Regions from separate parts of the Bradyrhizobium sp. CCBAU 45394 genome, predicted to be linked through region 3. Evidence: riboswitches for the same ligand, from Rfam matches in the RefSeq annotation. Region 3 holds a riboswitch; each other region holds the start of a gene.
What was found. A riboswitch is a leader RNA that binds a small molecule or an ion and turns the genes downstream of it on or off. The one in region 3 is predicted to bind cobalamin.
Positions count from the first base shown of each region.

Region 1: another riboswitch for cobalamin. It lies ahead of WN73_RS40690 (TonB-dependent receptor); the one in region 3 lies ahead of WN73_RS30755 (energy-coupling factor ABC transporter permease).
Region 2: another riboswitch for cobalamin. It lies ahead of metE (5-methyltetrahydropteroyltriglutamate--homocysteine S-methyltransferase); the one in region 3 lies ahead of WN73_RS30755 (energy-coupling factor ABC transporter permease).

Region 1 covers NZ_LBIX01000176.1:685,288-692,783, forward strand. The annotation lists gene WN73_RS40690 (TonB-dependent receptor) at 1-795, opposite strand, end outside; cobalamin riboswitch at 910-1,123, opposite strand; gene WN73_RS40695 (hypothetical protein) at 1,189-1,410, opposite strand; gene WN73_RS40700 (hypothetical protein) at 1,498-1,755, opposite strand; gene WN73_RS40705 (hypothetical protein) at 1,896-2,108, opposite strand; gene WN73_RS40710 (hypothetical protein) at 2,264-2,440, opposite strand; gene WN73_RS40715 (adenylate/guanylate cyclase domain-containing protein) at 2,544-4,280, opposite strand; gene WN73_RS40720 (lytic transglycosylase domain-containing protein) at 4,606-6,792, shown strand; gene WN73_RS40725 (hypothetical protein) at 6,877-7,041, opposite strand; gene WN73_RS40730 (hypothetical protein) at 7,254-7,442, opposite strand; gene WN73_RS40735 (hypothetical protein) at 7,439-7,496, opposite strand, start outside.
Region 2 covers NZ_LBIX01000119.1:898-8,393, forward strand. The annotation lists gene metE (5-methyltetrahydropteroyltriglutamate--homocysteine S-methyltransferase) at 1-2,111, opposite strand, end outside; cobalamin riboswitch at 2,213-2,415, opposite strand; gene WN73_RS12565 (nodulate formation efficiency C protein) at 3,385-4,251, shown strand; gene WN73_RS12570 (thermonuclease family protein) at 5,888-6,598, shown strand; gene WN73_RS12575 (carbonic anhydrase) at 6,609-7,349, shown strand.
Region 3 covers NZ_LBIX01000172.1:247,993-255,488, forward strand. The annotation lists gene WN73_RS30725 (cobalt-precorrin-6A reductase) at 1-541, opposite strand, end outside; gene cbiE (precorrin-6y C5,15-methyltransferase (decarboxylating) subunit CbiE) at 540-1,721, shown strand; gene WN73_RS30735 (cobalamin biosynthesis protein) at 1,718-2,086, shown strand; gene cobM (precorrin-4 C(11)-methyltransferase) at 2,083-2,865, shown strand; gene WN73_RS30745 (cobyrinate a,c-diamide synthase) at 2,865-4,175, shown strand; gene cobA (uroporphyrinogen-III C-methyltransferase) at 4,172-4,903, shown strand; cobalamin riboswitch at 4,954-5,168, shown strand; gene WN73_RS30755 (energy-coupling factor ABC transporter permease) at 5,206-5,883, shown strand; gene cobF (precorrin-6A synthase (deacetylating)) at 5,930-6,679, shown strand; gene cobT (nicotinate-nucleotide--dimethylbenzimidazole phosphoribosyltransferase) at 6,690-7,496, shown strand, end outside.

The sequences.
Region 1 (7,496 bases), on a different contig from region 3:
GCGATTGTTGTCGCGGTAGCCGTCTGTCTTGACGGCATTGCCGTAGAACGAGGTCGACCACGGACCGGAATTGAGCGACGTCGAGACATTGCCAAGCCTGGTGTCGAACGAGCCGAAGCCGGCCTCGATGCGCGCGGCAACGGGCGGCCCGCCGACGCCGTTCCTGGTGATGATGTTGATCACGCCGCCGACCGCATTGTCCCCATAGAGCACCGCGCCGGCATTGCCGCGCGTGATCTCGATACGCTCAATGGAATTGAGCGGGACAGTGGAGAGGTCCACCTGCGCGATGTCGATGTCGTTCAGCCGCCGCCCGTTGATCAGCACCAGCGAATTGGCAGTGGCAAACGCGCCGAAGCCGCGCAGGTCGACGCTGGTCTTCGCGCCGATCTGGCCGCCATAGAGCGTCGTGATCTGGGCACCCGGGACTTGCGTCGCGATGATCTCGGCAAGCGTCTGCGAGGGCGCATGTGCGATATCCGCGGCCGTGATGACGGTCGCGGCGGCCCCGACGATGCCTCCGTTGCCGGCGACCGCCTCGTCGCCGGAGCCGGACGAGCCGGCGCCATTGCCTGCCGGCGCTCCGCTCGGGGCTCGCAGCCTCGCCGTGTCGCCATCGCCGATCGCCCTGGCGCGTGTGCGGTTCTGATCGTCGGGCCTGGTCACTTCGACCGGCGGCAGCTGCTCGGCGGCGGCTTGCTGCGCGAAAGCTGTGGGGAGATCGATCGCATGGAGGAAAACGGCAGCAACGATGCCGGCGCGAAGGCGCCTGGCGGCAGAGACAATACGGGACACAGTTGTAACCTCGGCATGACGTCAGTGGCACGTCACAGCGAACGAGGCTTTACGGCGGAGCAATCGATTGCTCCGGTGAAGCTAATGCCTGTACTCCCCGACCGACATCTTCGCGTGTGACCACGGCTGACGGCAGGTCTCCTGGCTCGCGGGTCGTTACCTTACGTCGCCTTCCCAGGACCGAGATTCCCAGTGGCATATGACGAAAGATTCACCGCTTACAGTTGCGGGGGCAGCCGTGGCGTTGGGACAATCCCGGCGTTGGGACAATCTCGCACCACGTTCCCTTTTGATCTCCGTGCGGAGAACCGTCACCGATCAATCTACGAGGCGGCCGTACGGAGAGTCAATCGACCGGTTGAACGATGAGCTGCAAACGCGAGGCAAACACAATCAGTCAGGCTTCGGCACCGCGCGCGTCGTGACCACCGCCCGCTCACCGGCATCGACAAGCTGACCGATGCCGGTTCGGCCCGCGAGCGCGCAGCGGACGATGTTCTCGGCGACCGACCTGCGGAACCCATGATCCTCGCCCCTGGGCCGATTGCGGCAAATCCGATCCAGCGCCAGCTTCATGTTGATCCGTGTACGGGTGTCGAAATGCGCGCTGATCATTCGCCCGGCCTCGATACGTGATGTTGGGGCGGAAACGCCCGACGATCGCCCGTGTTCCGACACGGGATCGCGCAATAGAGCGGCCGCCTACGCCCGCCCTCTCTGGCGCTGTGCCTGAGCCCAGGCCACCGTGACGTCGCGCGGCGGGATGTCGATGCGCCGGATCGGCGTCAATTCGCCCGAAGCGGAGATGATCGCGGTCTCCTCGCGGCGACAGCGCGGACACACGAAGCGGACCTCGCTCGGGGACGTCGACCAGCTCGAGCGTTTGACGTTGGCCGCCATCGGCCACGCGTCGCACTGCGAGCACGACACCAGAAACCGGCCGGGATCGAGCATACCCATTCCATCCGACTCCGCGTCCTGCCTGCTCCTACCAATGATTATGTCAGGTGAATCGTTCCGGTGCCCCGACACCGTCAACCCCTCAATGCCCAAGAGGGCCGGCGATCCCGGCCCCCAAGCTTCTGCAAACCGCTGGCCGCTCAGTGCGCGCCCTTGAGCGTGCAGGACGTGGTGCAGGTGACCGTGTTGCCATGGTCGCATGCCTTGCAGGCGGCCACGCACTGGTTCATGTCGCGGGGGTTGTAGGAGCTGTAGTTCCGCACGGGGCAGGCTGCGGTCGAGCCGGTGATGTCCTGCTCCTGGTTGCAGGCCGCTGTCATGAGCGCGAGGATGAGGACCGCAAGCAGACGCATGGGATTGCCCCGAAAAAGCACCGGCAAAGCAACATCAGCGAGACACGTTGCATTGCAGCGAGTCCCGGCATTCCCACTGCGAGCCATCGCGAATCGCGACGCTCGCTCCCGTCAAAGGATGCGTGCCAAATGTTAAGAACGGATTGCAGCCGCCTTCAGGCCGCAGCGCTGGTCGCGACCGCAGCCCGCGTCTCGCGCGCAAGCTGATAATAGTGCTCGGCGAGCTTGAGATAGAATTCGCGCTTGGTGCTGTCGGTGGCGAGCTTGGCGATCAGCTCGCATTCGGCCGTGAGCGTCTCGAACCGTTCCAGCCTGTCCTCAAGTTCTGTCATCGGCGTGTCCCCATCAAACGCCTCAAGGACGATCAACCTAAGCCTGGGAAATAGGTCACGGCGAACATCGTTATCGAGTAGAAACAATTTTTCCCGCGGCGGCTTACTTCTGCTCCAGCCGCCAGGCACCGTCCCACCTCTCGTCCGGCGGATTGACCTCGAACTGCGCGATGCGGGCGAGCAGCGCGCGCGAGGGACCGTCGCCGGGGACGGCTTCGAGCGCCGCGTTGAAGGCGGCGCGGGCCTCGTCGAAGCGGCGGGCGCGATAGGCGGCAAGACCTTCGGCATAGAGCGTGCGCAAGCCGTCCTGCGCGGCGGTGAGCACGCCGGCCCTCGCCATCACCTCGAAGATCGCCTGGGGCGCGCTCTGGCCGGCGACCGCTAGACGATCGATCTCGCGCAATTCGAGGCGCTCACCGACCGCATCCGCCGTCGTCTGCGAGATCAGGATGCGGGTGCCGTAGACCTTGTTGACGGCCTCGAGCCGCGAAGCGAGGTTCACGGCATCGCCCATCACGGTGAAGCTCATCATCAGCTCGGAGCCGATGCTGCCGGTGAGGACCTCGCCGGTGGCGATGCCGATGCGCAGGTCGCAGGGCACGGGCATGGCGCGGATGCCGAGCAGATCGGGCAATTGCTTCTGCAGCGCGGGCACCTGGTCGGCCATGTCGATGGCGGCACAGCCGGCAAGGAGTGCCGGCTCATCCTCCTCGATGAAGGGCGGGCCCCAATAGGCCATGATGGCATCGCCGATATATTTGTCGATGACGCCGCGATTGCTCCTGATCGGGGCCGACATCACCGTAAAATAGTGGTTCATCACTTTTACGAGGCCGCGCGGGGTCATGCCCTCACTCATCGAGGTGAAGCCACTCATGTCGCAGAACATGATGGTCATCACCCGGCGCTGGCCGTCGATGGCGACCTCGGGCCGTTCGATCAGGCCCTGCACCACCTTGGGATCGATGTAGCGGCCAAACGTCTCGCGGATGCGCTCGTTGTGGCGCAACTGCTCGATCATGCGGTTGAAGGCGGCCGCGAGCTCGCCGATCTCGTCCTGGGTCGAGACGGCGATGGTCTTGTCGAACCGCCCCGCCTCGACCTCGCGGGTGCCGGCCAGCAACAGCCGCACCGGCCGCGTGATGCCGCCGGACACCAGCAGAGCGAAGGCAAATCCGACGATCGCGGCGAGCAGGGTCACGATGCCCGACACGATGATGGCCTGGCGCTGGTGGCTCATCACCTGCGATGTCGAAGCGAAGACCTGTGTCAGCATGTCGGCACGGATCGCATCGAACTTCCGATTGAACTGGTCGCGGATGGCGTCGATATGCTCCAGCGTACTGCGGGCTTCTGCCATCTGCTTGGCGTCGACCTGCTTGAGCAGCTTTGCGTGGTCCTCGTTCAGGTCGCGGCGCAGCTCGGTGACGGCAGTCTCGATGCGGATCTCGATCCGCGCCAGCGCGGCATTGTCGGACGGCGTCCTCGGGTCGTCGATGATCGCGTTGATGAGCTTGCGTGCGCCCTCGGCCTCCTCCTCGATCTTGCGGTCCGCTTCCTCGAACTCGCGCAGGCGCGCCGCATAGGCCTCCTCGTCCGAGGACGCCTGCATCTTCATCATGACCATGCGCCGCAGCGCCACCGACCGCTCCAACGAGCGGATATTGGCGCGCGCCAGATCGCCATAGGCCGGGATGTAGCGGTTGGTCAGCTCGTCCAGGAGGACGCCGACCTGGCTCGACATCACCATCGACAGGATCGAGGTGACCAGCATCAGGACGATCAATCCGAGGGCGATGCCGACGATCTTGCGCCGGATCGACTGGTTGAAAATCGGCATAGGTGCGGGGCAAAGGCTGAAAGGACGGGTCAGGGAACTCAATACACCGGATTTCAGCCCGGGAATACGCGCAATCTGGCCCTTCACGGCGCCCTGGACGGTGCGCAACCGTCGCCGGAGCCTTATTCGTTAACAAAGGTTAAAGGGCCTATTCTATTCACCGTTGCAAGAGTTCCCGCCTTCCATCCGTATTTTGCCGCATTGTTGCGACAGCGTGACAAATGCGAAACGATGCCGTGGCATCGTTTTCGGCGTCACTTTGATTCTCGAGCCGCATGTCGTCGCGGACTTTGGTTTGTACTGGTTTCGCAGGGGGGACCACGGAATGAACCAGTGCCTACGCTCGCTCGCGTGTGTCGTTGCCGTGGCCGCCTTGGCTCTCCTTCCGACGGAGCTGGCGGCGAAAAGCAGTCACAAACCGTCCGCGTCGAAGAAGACGCATGAGGCGAAAGCCGGCAAGCAGCGCCACGCCGCGGCGAAATCGCGCCATGGCAAGCACGCCGAGGCGAAGCGCAAGCCGAAGAAGCAGGACGACGAGCCGTCAGACAAGCCGGCAGCGCCGCCGCTGACCGGCGACCTCGCCGCGCTGAAGGACGCGATCGATCTCGCGCGCAAGGGCAAGACCGATGACGCGAGCGCGGCGCGCGACCGCATCGCGGATCCCGCCGGGCAGAAGCTCGCCGACTGGTTCATGCTGCGCCATTCCGAGAGTACCGCGAATTTCAAGCGCTATGCCGCCTTCCTCGCCGCCAATCCTGACTGGCCGAGCAGCGCGCTTTTGCGCCGGCGCGCCGAGGCGCGGCTGTGGCAGGAGAAGACCGACGCGGCCACCGTGCACAAATTCACCATGGACCGCCCGAGCAGCGCCAAGGGCAAGTTCGCGCTCGCCCGCGTGCTGCTCACTGAGGGCGACAGCGACAGGGCCACGCGGCTCGTCCGCGAGGCCTGGCGCACGGACGAATTGTCGGAGCGCAGCGAGGAAGATTCCTACGAGGCGTTCCGCGATCTCCTCACCGCCGACGACCACCGCGCCCGCATGGACAAGCGGCTCGGCGCCAAGGACTATGCCGGCGCAAGGCGCGCGGCAAAACGGCTCGGCGAGGATGCGCTCGCGATCGTCAAGGCCTGCGCCGCCGTCACCGGCAAGGCCAACAAGGCCAAGGACTATCTCGATGACGTTTCGACCGAGGCGCGCCGCGATCTCGGCTATGTGCTGTGCCGCGCGCAATGGCATCTCCAGAAGGACCGCATCGACGATGCGGCCGAGGTGATTTTGGCCGCCGCACCCGACGCCATGGCGGCGCAGGACACCGACGCCTGGTGGCGCGAGCGCCGTTTGCTCGCGCGAAAACTGCTCGACCAAGGCAAGTTCAAGACCGCTTACGACGTGGTGCGCGCTGCGGCCGTGCCGGCGATGGAGGTCTACCGCGTCGACTACCACTTCATGTGCGGCTGGATCGCGCTGCGCTATCTCGACGATCCCAGGACGGCGATGATGCACTTCGCCGCGATCGACGAAGGCTCGGCCAATCCACTCGCGCTGTCGCGCGCCCATTACTGGCGCGGCCGTGCCGCGGAAGCGATGGGGGCGCCGGCCGATGCGCGCCAGAGCTATCAAGCGGCGGCGCGCTACCCGACCGCCTATTACGGTCAGCTCGCCCGCGCCAAGCTCGGCCTCGACCGCATCGAGCTGCGCCCGCCCTCGCCCGTGCTGGCCGCAGCCGACCCGCAAGCCCTGGACGAGCGCGTGCGCGCAGCCGACATGCTCTATGGCATCGGCGAGCGCGACACGGTGTTCTACTACGCCGAGGATCTTGCCAAGGAGAGCACCGACGTCGCCGCGCTCGAAGGCCTCGGCGAGCTGGCCGGACAGCGCAACGATGCCCGCGTGATGCTGGAGGTGGGCAAGTCGGCGCTGGCGCGCGGGCTCGCGCTCGACCATTACGCCTTCCCGACCATCGGCATCCCAGAGCACAAGCAGGTCGCACCCGCGATCGAGACCAGCGTGATCTATTCGGTGGCGCGCACCGAGAGCTCGTTCGACCAGCGCGACAGGTCGGCTGCCAACGCGGTCGGGCTGATGCAGGTGACGCCGGAAGCGGGCCGCGACACCGCAAAGCGCTTCGGCCTGACCTATGACTGGGACAGGATGGTTTCCGATCCCGTCTACAACACGCAGATGGGGGCGGCCGAGCTCAGCGCGCTGCTGTCGGAATATCGCGGCAACCAGATCATGACGTTCGCCGGCTACAATGCCGGCCGCGGCCGCGTGCGCGAATGGGTGCAGGCGCGCGGCGACCCCAGGGATCCCAAGGTCGATCCGGTCGACTGGGTCGAGCGCATCCCGCTGTCGGAGACGCGCAATTACGTCCAGCGTGTGATCGAGAACGTGCTGGTCTACCGCGCGCGGTTCGAGAGCAGCGGCATGGTCGCCGCGAAATCCGAGCAGCGCGTCACGACGCAGGAAGTGAGCGCGGCACCAACGGTATCGGCCGCAGCCCCCTCGCCCTAGCCTCGCGACCGCCGGGGCTGGACGCGGCGCGGGGCTTGACGCGGTGACTGCGGCCGACGACTCTGCGCGGCCTGCGTCGTTCAGCTAGCCGTCACCTCCTTCCGTGGTCAGAAGGTCGTGGGCGCGCAGATATGCCTCGGTCAGCGAGCGCGAGAGCGCGCCCATCTGTATCATCCAGCTCCAGCTCGAGATCGCCGCCAGCACCGCGATCACCTCGAGCGAGCTGCGGTAGGGCCACAGCAGTTCCATGGCGGTCTGCTGATCTCGACGGTAGCAATCCTGGTCGCAATAACGCTCTTGCTTGGACACGTGCCGGACGTAGCTCGAACCCAGCGGCCGGGCGCACGCGCTGCAGACGGCGCCGTGGCAGGGACGTTCCTGATTGACGAGCATGAATCGCAATGCCGTGTCCTCTCCTGCCGGCAGGCCTACCCGCCGATGCGTCTCGTTCGCCTGTCTGCTCAAGACGCCGCGCGCGTACGTTCCTCGATCAACGGTGCCCTTTCGTGCTGAAGCGCGTAGCATTCGTAGCCGCAGTAGGGCAGCAGCGTCCTGACATCGCGCAAGTAGCTGCCGCTGATCTCCTCGCAGCACCATAGGCAGAACGTCTTGCGGAAAGGGGTTCGGCCGTTCACCAGTATGAACCTCACGTGGCACCTCCGAGCGCGAAGCAGTAGACCGTGTCGACCAGAGAGGCGGACGGC
Region 2 (7,496 bases), on a different contig from region 3:
TATTCGTAGTTCCTGAACGCGTCGAGTAGTTCCATTTTCGAGCGCGACGTCTCGATCGAGATGACATCCGCGTCCATTGCAGCGATCGCACCCATGATGTCGTTGAACTCCGAGTAGCACATATGCGTATGAATTTGCGTTTGATCGGCGACGCCAGATGAGCAGATGCGGAAGCAATCCACGGCCCAGTCGAGATAAGCCGTCCACTCCGATCGACGCAACGGCAATCCTTCGCGGAGTGCAGCTTCGTCGATCTGGATCATGGTCGCACCAGCGTTCTCGAGATCGCGGACTTCGTCTCGGATCGCGAGCGCAATCTGGCGGCAGATCTCGCTTCTGGGAATATCATCGCGAACAAAGGACCAGTTCAAGATCGTCACCGGTCCGGTCAACATCGCCTTCATCGGCTTCCTGGTTAGTGATTGCGCGTAGCGCCACCACTCCACGGTGATCGGCTTCGACCGCAAGACATCGCCAAACAGGATCGGTGGCCTGACGCAGCGCGAGCCGTAGGATTGCACCCATCCGTTCGTGGTAAATGCGAAGCCGGCGAGGTGCTCGCCGAAGTACTGCACCATGTCATTGCGCTCAAATTCGCCGTGCACGAGGACGTCAAGACCGATATCCTCCTGCCAACGTACGGCGCGCGCAGTCTCCTCCTTGAGGAACCGGTCGTATTGCTCGTCGCTCATCGCGCCTCGTGCATGCGCTGCACGGGCATTCCGGACCTCTGTGCTCTGCGGAAACGATCCGATCGTCGTGGTAGGGAAAGCCGGTAGTCCGAAACGATTGCTTTGGATCTCGACACGACGGGCAAATGGGCTGGCGCGCCGGCGCATGGTCTGGTCGATCGCTCTCATCCGGACAGCGACATTGGCATCACGGATTTTCGGGGAAGTCCGGCGGACAGTCGCGGCACATTCCGACTCGGCAAGAGCTAGCGCAGCATTCTGGTCGCCTGCGAGTGCCCGCGCCAGGGTTGCAAGCTCATGCATCTTCTGAACCGAGAAAGCAAGCCAACGCTTGACGTCGGAAGCGAGTCCGGTCTCGAGTTCAACATCGACCGGCACATGAAGCAGCGAACAGGATGGGGCGATCTGTACACGATCCTTGCCAAGCTTCGCAATCGCGGGTTCCAGCCGCTGGCGGAGCGACGACAAATTCGACCGCCATACATTCCGGCCGTCGATGACACCGAGAGACATGACAAGATCACTTCGGCCGCCAGCGATGATCTGATCCAATAACTCTGGCGCTCGAACCAGATCGAGGTGCAGTCCGGCAACTGGAAGGCTCAAGGCGGTGTCCAGATTGTCGCCTAGGTCGCCGAAATAGCTGGCAACCATGATCTTGATGGCCGGCCCCTCCTTCGCGAGCCGGTTATAAGCATGTAGCAAGGATTTTCGCGCCACCTCGCCCAGATCAAGAACCAGGCAGGGCTCGTCGAACTGAACCCACTTTGCCCCGCGTTTGGCCAATTCCTGCAGGACCTCGATATAGACCGGTATCAGATCGTCCAGTAGCGAGAGTGGCTGGAACGCAGGATCGGCACTCTTGCCGAGCTTTAGGAATGTGACCGGCCCGATCAGGACAGGGCGGGTCTGGAAGCCAAGGGCCTTAGCTTCCTCATACTCCTCGATCGGCTTGCGAGAGCACAGTCTGAAAGTCTGTCCCCCGTGAAACTCGGGGACCATGTAGTGGTAGTTGGTGTCGAACCACTTGGTCATCTCCTGCGCGGGTGCGCCAAATCCGCGCGGTCCGTGACCGCAACTCGCATCCTGGTCGTCGCATTGTGAACCGCGGGCCATGGCGAAGTACGTCTTGAGCGAAACGGACTCGGCTTTCGAGGCGTAGATGCCCGGGATGGCGCCAACCATGACACTTGTGTCGAGCACCTGGTCATACAGCGAGAAATCGTTCGATGGAATCACCGTGACGCCGATAGAATTCTGACGAGCCCAGTTCGCGGCACGCAGGCCAGCTGCGTCCTCGAGCAACTGCTGTTCGCTGCTTTTTCCGGCCCAATAGCTTTCGAGAGCGCGTTTGAGCTCGCGCCTTGGACCCATGCGTGGCGTTCCGAGCGTGGCAACCGGAAGGGAGAGAAGAGACATAGCGTTAACCCCATGTTGGGGGCAAAGGCCATGGCGGACGCAGGCAGGGGAAGTCGCGCGTGCGACGGCTGCTTAGCGCACCACCGGGACACCCCGCCCGCGGACGAATAGATGTCGGGGCAGGTCTCCTGGCTCGCGGGTCATCGCTGCTGTCCGGCCTTCCCGAAGCCGCGCAGGCTTCAGTGACATCGTTGGACAGCGGCTCGCCGCTCACAGTTGCGGGGGCAGCGCCGGCATTTTCACCGGCTTCCCTCTTAGCTCCGGATCAAATGCAAACCGGAGAACCTCGACGAGTTGGATTATCGGCAAGAGAACTCTTCCGTCAACCTCTCAGATTATATCTCAAGCTAACGCTGCGACATCTGCTACGGGAATGACGTGCATCTCTTTCGTTGACCACGATGTAGAAGCGCTCTCCAATCAGCGATGTCGGAATGACCATCGGAGCTGCGTGCGCGTGGGGCCGCACGCCAGATCGGTGGAAGGGGCAAATGCGGCTTGCGCGGTCGGGACTGCTGCCTCGAGCAGAACGCATTTGATGCGAGTCCCGGCTTCCCAGCGGTTCATCGAGCACGTCCGCCATCCAACCGCCTTCTCGACCAACAGGATCCGTATTGAATAGGCCTAAGACACCTGGCGAAAGTCAGCAACATACCGGCGAGCATGTTGATTTGCGGTGCGAGCCAGACTCCAAATGCTCGGCGTAAAGATCGGCTTGGCGTCGTTGGCCATCGAGTGCAAACCGCAGCTGACTGAGGCTGCTCTCGACTTCCGGAGCCGCCGCATATCGCGAAAGGAGCGCCAAACGCGCCGCGGCCCCGTGGCCACAAGCGCCCAAAGGCATGGCAGAGATCGAAAGCCCACATTCCTGCAACCGAACCAAACGGTTCAATGGCGGCAAACGTGCTCCGAATTCTCATCAGGAACTTGGCACCGAAGCGTTCCCCTGCGCCGTCGAATACCCGGTGCGGGACGAGGATGGGTAAGCCGCGATGGATAGGCTGAATGGAACGATCGAAACGTGTGCAAGTCGGAAAGTCGACAAAGAAGACACAAAACCGGTAAGAATTTCCGTCTGTTACCTGGCACGAAGAATGCAAGTCATCGGCATGCCCAGGCCCTCCTGCTGGGCATGTCCAGCACAGCAAATCCGGGCTGTCGCTGGCGACTGAAGTTAGCGGCGCGTGACATAGAGGGGAGCGCCTGCTCGCGCGGGACACCATCGGTCGCCCCGTCGCGTCGACGCTAACTTATTGCGCTCGCGCATAACAGGTTGAAGGTTGCCCGCTTTCAACGACGTGTCGATGAAAAACCAGTTAGGCCGACGGTTATGAAGAAAATGTCTGGAAGACGCGCGCTATGGTTTTATCTCGGTCGATCGCTGATCTGCCTGGTCGGGCTGGCTGCGACGAGCAACAGCGTTCGTGCCAACGACAACGCCCTTGTCGAAAGAGTCAAGTCAACGTGGCGAGCGCAAGACGGCGAGACGATAGAACAAATTATCTCCAACGTCTCGAAGGTGGCAAACTTCGTCCCTCGAACGTGGGGCGTTGCTGAAGGAGTTGACCGAAATGAATATGTTTTCGTCTCGTGGACCAGGCACCGGGCCAATAAATCAGACGAACAGTACGTTATCACCTGGAAGATCGCATTCGACGGGACGATTGAACTTGCGTCGACCTATGCCAAGCCGATGGAATTGGGCTGGCGTGCCCTGGCGCTCTCCTTGATCGCCAGTGAAGTCGCGGATGGCGAAAGGGACGCAAACCTTCGCTTTCTGCATGACCCGGCCAACTTCAACTTTGTGACCACCGCGCAAGGCCAGCTCGGCAATCTTCTGCGGCAGGGCCGCTGCACTATCGTTGAGCCTGTTGGAGTGGACTATCTGCCGAGGCCGAATGAAAAGCCGACCGAGAAAGGTGGTCTGTGGCGCGTTCTGATTTTGGTGAACTGTAATATCCCCGGGCCGCGTTTTTTTACTCACAACGGGGTCATCACTTTCGAGAAGAGCGAAGGACACGATTGGGAGCCGCAATCCTTCTTTGCCAAGCGTATCGCGGCGTTTCCTCCTGGCTCCTGGTTCAATCGCATAAAGCTAAAGGAATGGGAAGAGTTAGAGGGGCGCGAAGGGCCTCGGTAAATGGTCGCGCGGAGTAGGATCGCGCCGTAGCTCCTTGGGCGCCGAGCGCCTCAAACCAAATTGCAAAACATATGCGCTCTAAAGCCGCGGTGCTACGCCTTCGCAACAGTCGCGAGCCTTCGGCCCGTGATCGGAAAAGTCGGGAAGCACGATTGCGCTCGGCTCTTTCGGCGAGGAGTCGAGCTCAGCGCGCGTGCCAGCTTGCGAGAGCCGGTTGGCCCCCCCGCTCCCCACGCAGCGGGAGGGACACCAATCTGCGAGGGGACCAGCTCTCCATGCCATTCTTCACGGGACCGGCCTGGAGATGCCTCGGCCCAAGCCCGACCCGGCGTGTGCGCCGCGCATCGCGCGACTGACTGGCACCGCAGGAGCGTGAGCATAGCGACGCCGAGGCGGCACGCGGGACCGAGTGCTGCGATGAACTCGGTTAAGAGGGTACCCGGGAACCTGGCGGTGTTAGGGACGCCGGCATACTTCCCTGACCGCGCGTCATTTTCCGAGTGCCCCCGGCGAGGAGCCCTGGAGCCGTGCGCGAGGCATCGAGGACCGAACTGAGTCGGGTCTAGATTTCCTCGCGCGCATTCGTCTGCACGTTATAGATCCGGATTTGAAGGATGGGAAAGCCCTTCTTTTGTTCTGCTCCACCTGTCCTGGCGCCGTCGCTGGTTGCGAATTCGGTTAGCCGCGCAGTGTGCCCCCACGATGCCGATCGTTCTCCATTGAGCGACGACCAGCGGAAGATCGGCATGTTTACAGATATAGCTTATTAATTGTGCACAGCGCCTGGGAGAGACGGATATCAACACTGACCCGTCAGAAAAGCCGTTGCGAGCGAAGAAGACGAGGTGGTCTTGAACGAGCCTGCTGCGCATATCGGAGCTTCACGATGCGCTCTTCGAGTTGCTTTAGGATGGATTCCGGATCATCGCACTTTCACACTTACGCTCGCGAACATAGCGGATCCGTCGAGCAGACGGCCGGCGATGTCAATTTCGAATTCGCTTTCGGAGGCCGGCCCGCCGAAACGTTCCTGCGCGTGATCACGCAGTCAGTCGCGCGCTGCGGTTTCGAATGCCGGCCCCCTGTAGTTGTTCATTTTGTCGACAGATATTCCGAGTGTGGAGACTGCGGCTCCCAATCCGCGGCCAAGGGGCTCCGAGATTGGCCGCACGAGCAGGTACCAGAAAGAGCGGATCTTGCAGCGATTCAGGCTGGCACGAAGCGTAGCAAGGTCGCTCATCCACGCCTGACTTCCGCTCGACAGCCGAAAATTCACAGGCGCTTTTGTTCAAGCGCGTGAGAAACAGCGTTCCGAGGTCCGGCTTTCTCCTGCATCGCGAGTTCGAGCGATGGGGATCTCCTCCTCAGGTCGACAGGGTGCAGTGCGCGCCGACTGAGAGAGACCGGCGAGGCTCGAAGGATACCGAGACACGCACACCGGAAGAAATCGCTTGAACCTCACGCAGCGTCAGGTCGTAGGTTGGAAATCACAACCAAGCTTTCATAAAGCACACCTCGAACGATGCTGGCCCAACGACGGACGTGGTGCGGTCAAGCAGTCGAATGTGGCGGCGCCGGATCGTGCGTGAACATGGACCAAGATCGAAAGGTTAGTGTCGGGATGAAGCACCGCCTAATGATGGTCGCATTGCTCGCTGTCATGACTTCTCCGGCTTGCGCGGCGAAGCTCAGCGGCGCTCCGCGCATCCTCGACGGCAATACGATCGAGATCGAGCAAACCAAGATTCGGCTCTCAGGTATCGAAGCTCCTGAGACTGATCAGATTTGCCTCGACGCCCACGGCCGGAAATGGACTTGCGGCGTAGCTGCTCGCGACGAGCTTATCAAGCATTCAAAAGGACGAACGTGGGATTGTCATACCACAGGAGTTGATGAGTACAGGAGGTCACTCGGCAGTTGCTTCATCGAAGGCGAGGATGTGAACGCCTGGATGGTACGCTCGGGCTTGGCACTATCGTCGGGTCGATCTAACCCCAACTACGCCATCTATGAGTTGGTGGCGAGCACAGCCGATGCGGGGCTGTGGTCGGGGGCGTTCATCGCGCCTTGGGACTGGCGTCGCCGCAACAAGGGGACGATCATCGTCGGTGCGAGCTCGATTCCGATCGACGCTCGGGAGCTCCTGCTCGGATCCACTCTGCTATCGGACCCGCCCTCGCCCGAGTGTCTGATAAAAGGCACCGTGGACCGCAAAGGCGAGCGCATTTATCACCTGCCCGGACAACTCAGTTACGCACAAATCGACATAACGAAGAAGCCTGGTGACCGCTGGCTCTGCAGCGAAGCAGAAGCCGAAGCCACCGGGTGGCATAAAGCCGCGCGATGAGGTGAACCGCATGTATGCAGGCCGTTCTCCGAATATGTCCTATCCGACCAAGATCGCGCCTTCGCGGCGCTCGCTGTTGCTGTTCGCTGTTTCGGCGGGTTGCCTGCGGCTTGGCAACGTTGTCGATGCGAAGGAAGCAAAAGCGCCGCCGAAGCCAGATAACCTGCTCTCGCCGGATGCTGCGCTGAAGCGGCTGATGGAAGGGAACGATCGCTATGTCCAGGGCACTTCACGAGGCGACGATTTCAAACGCGAGCGCCAGGTCTTGGTCGATGGGCAAAATCCATATGCGGCGGTTCTGAGCTGCGCCGATTCTCGCGTGGCGCCTGAACTCGTCTTCGGCAGCGGACTTGGTGATTTGTTTGTCTGCCGTCTCGCCGGCAACTTCGCCAACGATGACACGCTCGCCAGTGTGGAATATGCGGTCGCCGTGCTGAACACGCCGCTGATCCTGGTACTTGGCCACGATCATTGCGGTGCGATAGACACCACGATCAAGTCGCTCCACGACGATAAGCCGCCGCCGGGGCACATTTCATCCCTCGTCGCTGCGCTTGCGCCTGCGGTAAAGGCATCTCGCCAGCAAACGGGTGACACGTTCGCCAATGCAACCCGACAAAATGTAGTCGATAATGTCAACAAACTCAAATCGGCGGGGCCGATTCTGAACGCGGCAGTTGACCAGAACAGACTGAAGATCATCGGGGGCCTGTATCGGCTCGACACCGGCAGGGTCGATTTGCTGAGCTGACGCTGGCACCTTCGGGGCGGCCGGCTAGTCGTTTGCCGCCAGATACAAGGCTTCGGTCGAGTTCTGCGTAATCACTGCATCAAATGCACCGGATATCGCTCCACAATTGTCACTTCGGGAAGACCTTTGGTATGCGCGGCCTCTTAA
Region 3 (7,496 bases):
GCTCGCCATCAAGCGTGAACGGTCCGCGCGACACGATCACGTCAGCCGGGAAGGGCAGCGGCGCTTCGGGCGGATCGACGAAGCGCAGTGTGTAGGCGTGCTGCGGTTTATTCCCGAACGGCGCGATGTGCTGGCGGCCGATGGCGAGGAACACGTTTGCCGGCGACTCGGGCAGAGCGGCGACCGCTGCATCGACGTCGCCGACCTCGATCCAGTTGTCACCGGGTGTTTTAGCCCAGGGGGTGCGTTCGAGCGCGATCAACGGCGTGCCGGTTTCCGCGCATGCCGCGACGGCGTTGCGGCTCATCTCGGCAGCGAAAGGATGCGTCGCGTCGATCACATGCGTGATGCCTTCACGGCGAATGTAATCGGCAAGGCCGCTCAGGCCGCCGAAGCCGCCGATGCGGGTCGGCAGCGGCTGGTCGGCAGGCGCACGGGTGCGGCCGCCATAGGAATAGACGGCATCCATGCCGGTGCGCGCGATCTCCGCCGCGAGCTGGCTCGCATCGCTCGTTCCGCCCAGAATGAGGGCGCGTGTCATGGCTGATCCCTGGCTGACCATCATCGGTATCGGCGAAGATGGCCTTGCCGGGCTGTCGGACGCAAGCCGAAAGGCGCTGCGTGAGGCCGAAACCGTCTTCGGCGGCGAGCGTCATCTCGCGCTTGCCGGTGTGACCGGGCGCGGCCACCCGTGGCCGGTGCCGTTCGATGCGGAGGTCGTGCTCAGCCGCCGCGGCCGGCCGACCGCGGTGCTGGCCTCCGGCGATCCGTTCTGGCACGGCGCCGGCGCAAGCCTTGCCGAGAAGCTTGAGGCGGGTGAGTGGGTCGCACATTCGGCGCCGTCGACATTCTCGCTCGCCGCTGCGCGGCTCGGCTGGCGTCTTGAATCCGTCGTCTGCCTCGGTCTCCACGCCGCGCCCTTCGAGCGCCTCGTGCCACACCTTGCGCCTGGCGCGCGCATCATTTGCCTCGTGCGCGACGGCAAGGCCGCAGGCGACCTTGCAAAGTGGATGGGCGAGCGCGGATGGGGCGCCTCGGAATTCTGGACTCTCGCCGCGCTCGGCGGGCCACGCGAAAGCATTGCGGAACATCGTGCCGATGGTTTTACTGGCGATCTCGCCGGAAACCTGGTCGCGGTGGCCGTGGAGGCGAAGGGAGCTCAGGGCATTCCTCGCAGCGCGGGACTTCCCGACGATCTCTTCGCTCATGACGGCCAGATCACCAAGCGGCCGGTGCGTGCGCTCGCGATTTCGGCGCTGGCACCACGCCCGGGCGAACGGTTGTGGGATATCGGCGCCGGATCGGGTTCGATCTCGGTCGAGTGGGCGCTTTGCGGCGGGACGGCGACGGCAATCGAGATGCGCGAGGCTCGCGCCGCGAATATCCGCAGCAATGCGGCGGCGTTCGGATTGGCGCATCGGATCGCTGTTGTCACGGGCCGTGCGCCCGAAGCTCTCGCCGGGCTGGACGCGCCGAATGCTGTCTTCATCGGCGGTGGTCTCGATAGCGCGATGTTCGACGCTATCTGGTCGCGCATCGGGGCAGGCACACGGCTCGTTGCACATGCCGTGACGCTGGAGACGGAAGCGCTGCTTGGCGAACTGCACCAACGCCACGGCGGCGAGTTGATGCGGGTCGAGATCGCCCATGCCGGCCCGCTCGGCCGCTACCGGTCCTGGGAGGCGGCGCGTCCCGTGTTGCAGTGGAGTGCGGTCCGATGAAGGTCGCCGGGCTCGGATTCAGGGAGGATGTCACGCTGGCCTCGTTGCGAGAGGCGCTGCTGGCAGCGGGCGGCGCAGAAGGCCTTGCGGCGGTGGCGACCGTCAGCGACAAGGCCGATGCAGAAGCGCTGCAGCAGCTCGCGCGCGAATGCGGTGTGCCGATCAAGGCGGTATCGCCCGAGGTGCTGGCCGGCATCGACACGCCGACGCAGTCCAGGCTCATCGCGGAAAAGTTCGGGACCGGATCGGTCGCCGAGGCCGCGGCGCTCGCCGCGGCCGGCCCTCGTGCGCGATTGATTGCGACGCGGGTGGTCTCGCAGGACCGCACCGCGACGGCCGCGATCGCGGAAGGAGACGGCGCATGACGGTGCATTTCATCGGTGCCGGGCCGGGCGCTCCCGATCTGCTGACTTTGCGCGGGCGCAATCTGATCGCCGCCTGTCCGGTCTGCCTCTATGCCGGCTCGCTGGTGCCTGAGGGCGTGCTGGCGCATTGCCCGCCGGGCGCGCGGATCGTCAACACCGCGCCGTTGTCGCTTGACGAGATCATCGCGGAGATCGCCGCCGCGCATGCGGACGGCAAGGACATCGCGCGGCTGCATTCCGGCGATCTCTCGATCTGGTCGGCGATGGGCGAGCAGCTCCGCCGTCTCCGTACGCTTGACATTCCCTTCACCGTGACGCCCGGCGTTCCGTCTTTCTCGGCCGCCGCCGCGGCACTCGAGGTGGAGCTGACTTTGCCGGGGCTCGCTCAGACCGTGGTGCTGACGCGTACGCCGGGCCGCGCCAGTGCGATGCCCGAAGGGGAGAAGCTCGCCGCTTTCGCTGCGACCGGTGCGACACTCGCCATCCATCTGTCGATCCATCTGCTCGACCAGGTGATTGCGGAGCTGCTGCCTCACTACGGCGCGGATTGCCCGGTCGCCATCGTCTGGCGCGCGAGCTGGCCGGACCAGCGCATCGTCCGCGCCACGCTTGCGACGCTCGATGCCGCCGTCGGCGCCGAGATGGAACGCACCGCGCTCATTCTGGTCGGCAAGACGCTTGGCGCCGCGGATTTCGACGAGAGCCGCCTCTATGCCGCCGACTACGACCGCCGCTATCGGCCGGTCGGCGCCGAGCCACGCTTTCCGGAGGCCTCCTGATGCCGGCAGGGCTCGTCATCTCCGCGCCCGCCTCCGGCGTCGGCAAGACGACGCTGACGCTGGCGCTCGCGCGCGCCTGGCGCAATCGCGGACTGAACGTGCAGTGCTTCAAGAGCGGGCCCGACTATATTGATCCCGCCTTCCATGCCGCTGCGACGGGCCGCGCTTCCGTCAACGTCGATAGCTGGGCGATGGATCGCGGGGGAATCGCGCATCTCGTCGGCCGCGGCGCCGACGCCGATGTCGTGCTTGCCGAGGGCTCGATGGGTCTGTTCGACGGCGTCGCCGCGCGTGGCGTCTCCGGCACAGGCGCCACCGCCGACATTGCGGAGATGCTGGGCTGGCCGGTGCTGCTGGTGATCGATCCCTCGGGACAGGCGCAGACGGCGGCGGCGATCGCTGCGGGTCTTCGCGACTACCGACCGGGTGTGCGCCTTGCCGGTGTCGTGCTCAATCGTGTTGCCAGCCCGCGCCATGAAGACCTCGTACGGCGCGCGCTTAACGACGCCGGCATCGCCGTGTTCGGCGCGCTGCCGCGCCATGCCGAGATCAGCCTGCCGAAGCGGCATCTCGGCCTGGTGCAGGCCGAGGAGCAGGCGGAGATCGGAAAACTGATCGACGAGGCCGCGCGTTTCGTCGCCGAGCATGTCGATCTCGATGCGGTGCTGCAATCGGCGGCCGCCTGGGCGCTGCAACCGGCTGCGAACGGCCTGAACGTGACGCCGCCCGGGCAGCGCATTGCGCTTGCCCGCGATGCGGCATTCTCATTCGTCTATCCGCATATGCTGGAAGCCTGGCGCGCGGCTGGTGCCGACATCTCGACCTTCTCGCCGCTTGCCGATGAGGCGCCCGACGCGAGCGCCGATGTCTGCTGGCTGCCCGGCGGCTATCCCGAGCTTCATGCCGGGAAGATCGCCGCCAACGCGCGCTTTCGCAGCGGCTTGCGCGCCTTCGCCGAGACACGACCGGTGCACGGTGAATGCGGAGGCTATATGGTGCTCGGAACCGCTTTGACCGACGCCGACGGTGTCCGCCATGAGATGGCGGGCCTGCTCGGCCTGGAGACGAGCTTTGCCAAACGCCGCATGCATCTGGGCTATCGTCTCGCCGAACTCGCCGCACCGATGCCGGGACATAGCCCCGGCGCGCGCCTGCGCGGCCACGAATTCCACTATTCGACGATTGCCGCCCAGCCCGACATGCCGCTCGCGGTGGTGCACGACGCGACCGGTGCGGTCATCGCCGAGACCGGTTCGCGCCGAGGCAATGCCACCGGCACGTTCTTCCATCTGATCGCGGAGGACCGGTGAGCGGTTTTGTCTCCTTCATCTCCGCCGGTCCCGGCGACCCCGAGCTTCTCACGCTCAAGGGTGCCGCGCGGCTGCGCGAGGCCGATGTCGTGCTTTATGACGACCTCGCGTCCGGCGCGATTCTCGATCTCGCCCGTCCCGGCGCCAATCTCGTTGCGGTCGGGAAACGGGCCGGGCGGCCCTCGACCAAGCAGCATCACGTCAACCGCCTGCTGGTCGATTATGCCGCGACTGGCGCGCGCGTGGTGCGGTTGAAGTCGGGCGACGCCGGCATCTTCGGACGGCTCGAGGAGGAGCTCGAAACGCTGCGCGCGGCCGGCATCGGCTACGAGATCGTTCCCGGCGTCACTTCGGCCTGCGTGGCCGCTGCGCAAGCCGGCATGCCCCTGACGCGGCGCCACACCTCGCGCCGGGTGCAGTTCGTGACCGGAGCCGACGTCACCGGCGAGCTGCCGCAAAACCTGAACTGGGCGGCGCTGGCCGATCCGGAGGCGACCACCGTGGTCTATATGGGCCGCCGCACCTTTCCGGCGCTTGCCGCAAAATTGATCGCGCACGGCCTCGCGCCGACCACCCCGGCGCTGTTCGCCGAATCCCTCGGCCGCCCCGACGAGCGGCTGGTCCGCACCACGATTGCCGAGCTTGCCGAGCAGCTTGCGCGGGGCGGGGCTGCCTCGACGGCCGCCGTGATCCTGTTCGGCGCACTGGCGGGAGAATACCCGTCATGACGGCGACCGCCGCCGTTCGGCCCTTGACGCAGGCTGCGTGAAAGGGGCACACAGGACAAGCATGGTGCTCGAGGTGGCGCAAAGCGCCGGAGCATAATCGGGAATGGGGATGGGCGGACCCAGTTGCGGCGCCCAAAACCCCAGCCGCCCCCGCGACTGTAAGCGGTGAGGGGCTCCGAACCGCCACTGGATCGCAAGGTCCGGGAAGGCCGGAGATCCCCAGTGAACCGCGAGCCAGGAGACCGGCCGTGCATGTTTTGAGGCCAAGGCCGTCGGGTGTGACGGCAGGAAAGGACTGAGCCATGCATATCGAACCCGGGATCGTGACGGGCGCCAAGCTCGTGTTGAGTTACGCAACCGGCATCGCCGCAGGCGGCGTTGCGCTGAAGCTCGCGGCCGAGACCGTGCGCGAACAGGGCATCACGTCGTTCGCGGCGCGGACCCTCGCCACCACCGGCCTCGTCTTCACCTTCTTCGAGATCTTGCCGCACTTCCCGGTCGGCGTGTCCGAGGTGCACTTCATCCTCGGCTCGACCTTGTTCCTGCTGTTCGGTGCTGCCCCCGCGGCCTTCGGCCTCGCGCTCGGCCTGCTGTTCCAGGGCGTGCTCTTCGAGCCGGCCGACCTGCCGCAATACGGCATGAACGTCACCACGCTGCTGGTGCCGCTGTTCGCGATCCAGGCGATCGCCACGCGGATCATTGCCCGCAACACCGCCTATGTCGATCTCAGGTATCGCCAGGCGCTGGCGCTTTCGACGACCTATCAGGCCGGCGTCATCGGCTGGGTGGCGTTCTGGGCGCTCTATGGCTCCGGTTTTGCTATGACCAACCTCGTCAACATCGCGACCTTCGCGGCCTCCTATGCGCTCGTCATCGTGATCGAGCCGCTGGCCGATCTCGCCGTGCTGGCGCTGGCGAAGTCGCTGCGCGGCGTCACCGCGCCCGGCCTCGTCACCCCGCGCCTGCACAACGCGGCCTGAGAGACAAGCGAAAGGGCGGCCGTGATGGCCGCCCTTCGCGAACGCGATGCTCACGCTCTCCCTGATAGGCATCGGTTGCGGCGATCCCGAGCAGCTCACGCACGCCGCGACCCGCGCCATCAACGCGGCCGATCTCGTCCTGATCCCGCGCAAGGGGAGCGCAAAGTCCGATCTCGCCGATCTCAGGCGGACGATCTGCGCGGATGTGCTGACCAGCGACAAGACGCGCATCGCCGAGTTCGATCTTCCCGTGCGCGACGCAGGCGAGGCGGACTACCGCAAGGGCGTCGACGATTGGCACGATGCGGTCGCCGCGAAATGGTCGCAGACCATCACGAGCCATCTCGAAGGGGATGGCAGGGTCGCGCTGCTAATCTGGGGCGATCCGTCGCTCTACGATTCCTCGCTGCGTATTGCGCGCCGGCTCGATCCCTTGCCGACAATCGAGGTCATCCCCGGTATCACGTCGATCCAGGCGTTGTGCGCGGCGCATGCGCTGCCGCTCAACGACATCGGCGAGCCCTTTCTGGTCACGACAGGCCGCCGCTTGCGTGAAGGCGGCTGGCCGGTAAGCGCAGACACCGTGGTCGTGATGCTCGATGGCGGCACGGCGTTTCAGTCGCTCGATCCGGCCGGGCTCCAGATCTGGTGGGGTGCCTATCTCGGCATGCCCGATCAGATCATCATGTCCGGCGCGCTGGCCGAGGTGGGCCCGCGCATCGCCGCGCTGCGGCAGGAGGCGCGCGAGCGGCACGGCTGGATCATGGACTGCTACATTCTCAAGCGCAGGCCGTAAGCGAGGCAGCATGCTCCCCGAATGGGTCTACCATAAGTGCCCCGAAATCTCCGCGGTCCATCGCGAGGCGGCGATCGTGCGGCAGGCGCAACTGACGAAGCCGACCGGCGCGCTCGGCCGGCTCGAGCAGCTCGCGATCGAGCTCGCGGGCCTGCAAGCGACCGAGCAGCCACGCGCGGCACGCGTGCCGATCATCATCTTCGCGGGCGACCACGGCATCGTTGCGCAAGGCGTGTCGGCCTATCCGCAAGCCGTGACCATCGCGATGATGGCGAACTTCGCCTCGGGCGGCGCCGCGATCTCGGTGCTGGCGCGTGAGTTGGGTTCGCACCTGGAAGTCGTTGACGCCGGCACGCTGGCGCAAGACGAGATGATAGGCATCGTCACCGACAAGCCGCGCAGCGGCACGCGCGATTTCAGCGTCGAGGCTGCGCTCACGCCTGCAGAGCTGGCCTTCGCCTTCGAGGCCGGCGAGCGTGCGGTTGCGCGCGCGGCAGCCGGCCAGCCCGATCTTCTGATCTTCGGCGAGATGGGCATCGGCAACACCACGACCTCGGCGGCGATCGCGGCGAGTCTGCTCGGCGTGAGCGCCGAGGAGATCGCGGGCAGCGGCACCGGCGTCGATGCCGCCGGCCGTGCGCACAAGGTGCGCGTGATCGATGCCGCGATTGCGCGTCATGGCGTTGCGGCTGCATCGCCCGAAAAAATCCTGTGCGCCGTCGGCGGCCTCGAGATCGCGGCCATCTGCGGGGCCATCATCGCGGCCGCGCAGCGCCGCATTCCCGTATTGATCGACGGCTTCATCGTGTCGGTCGCG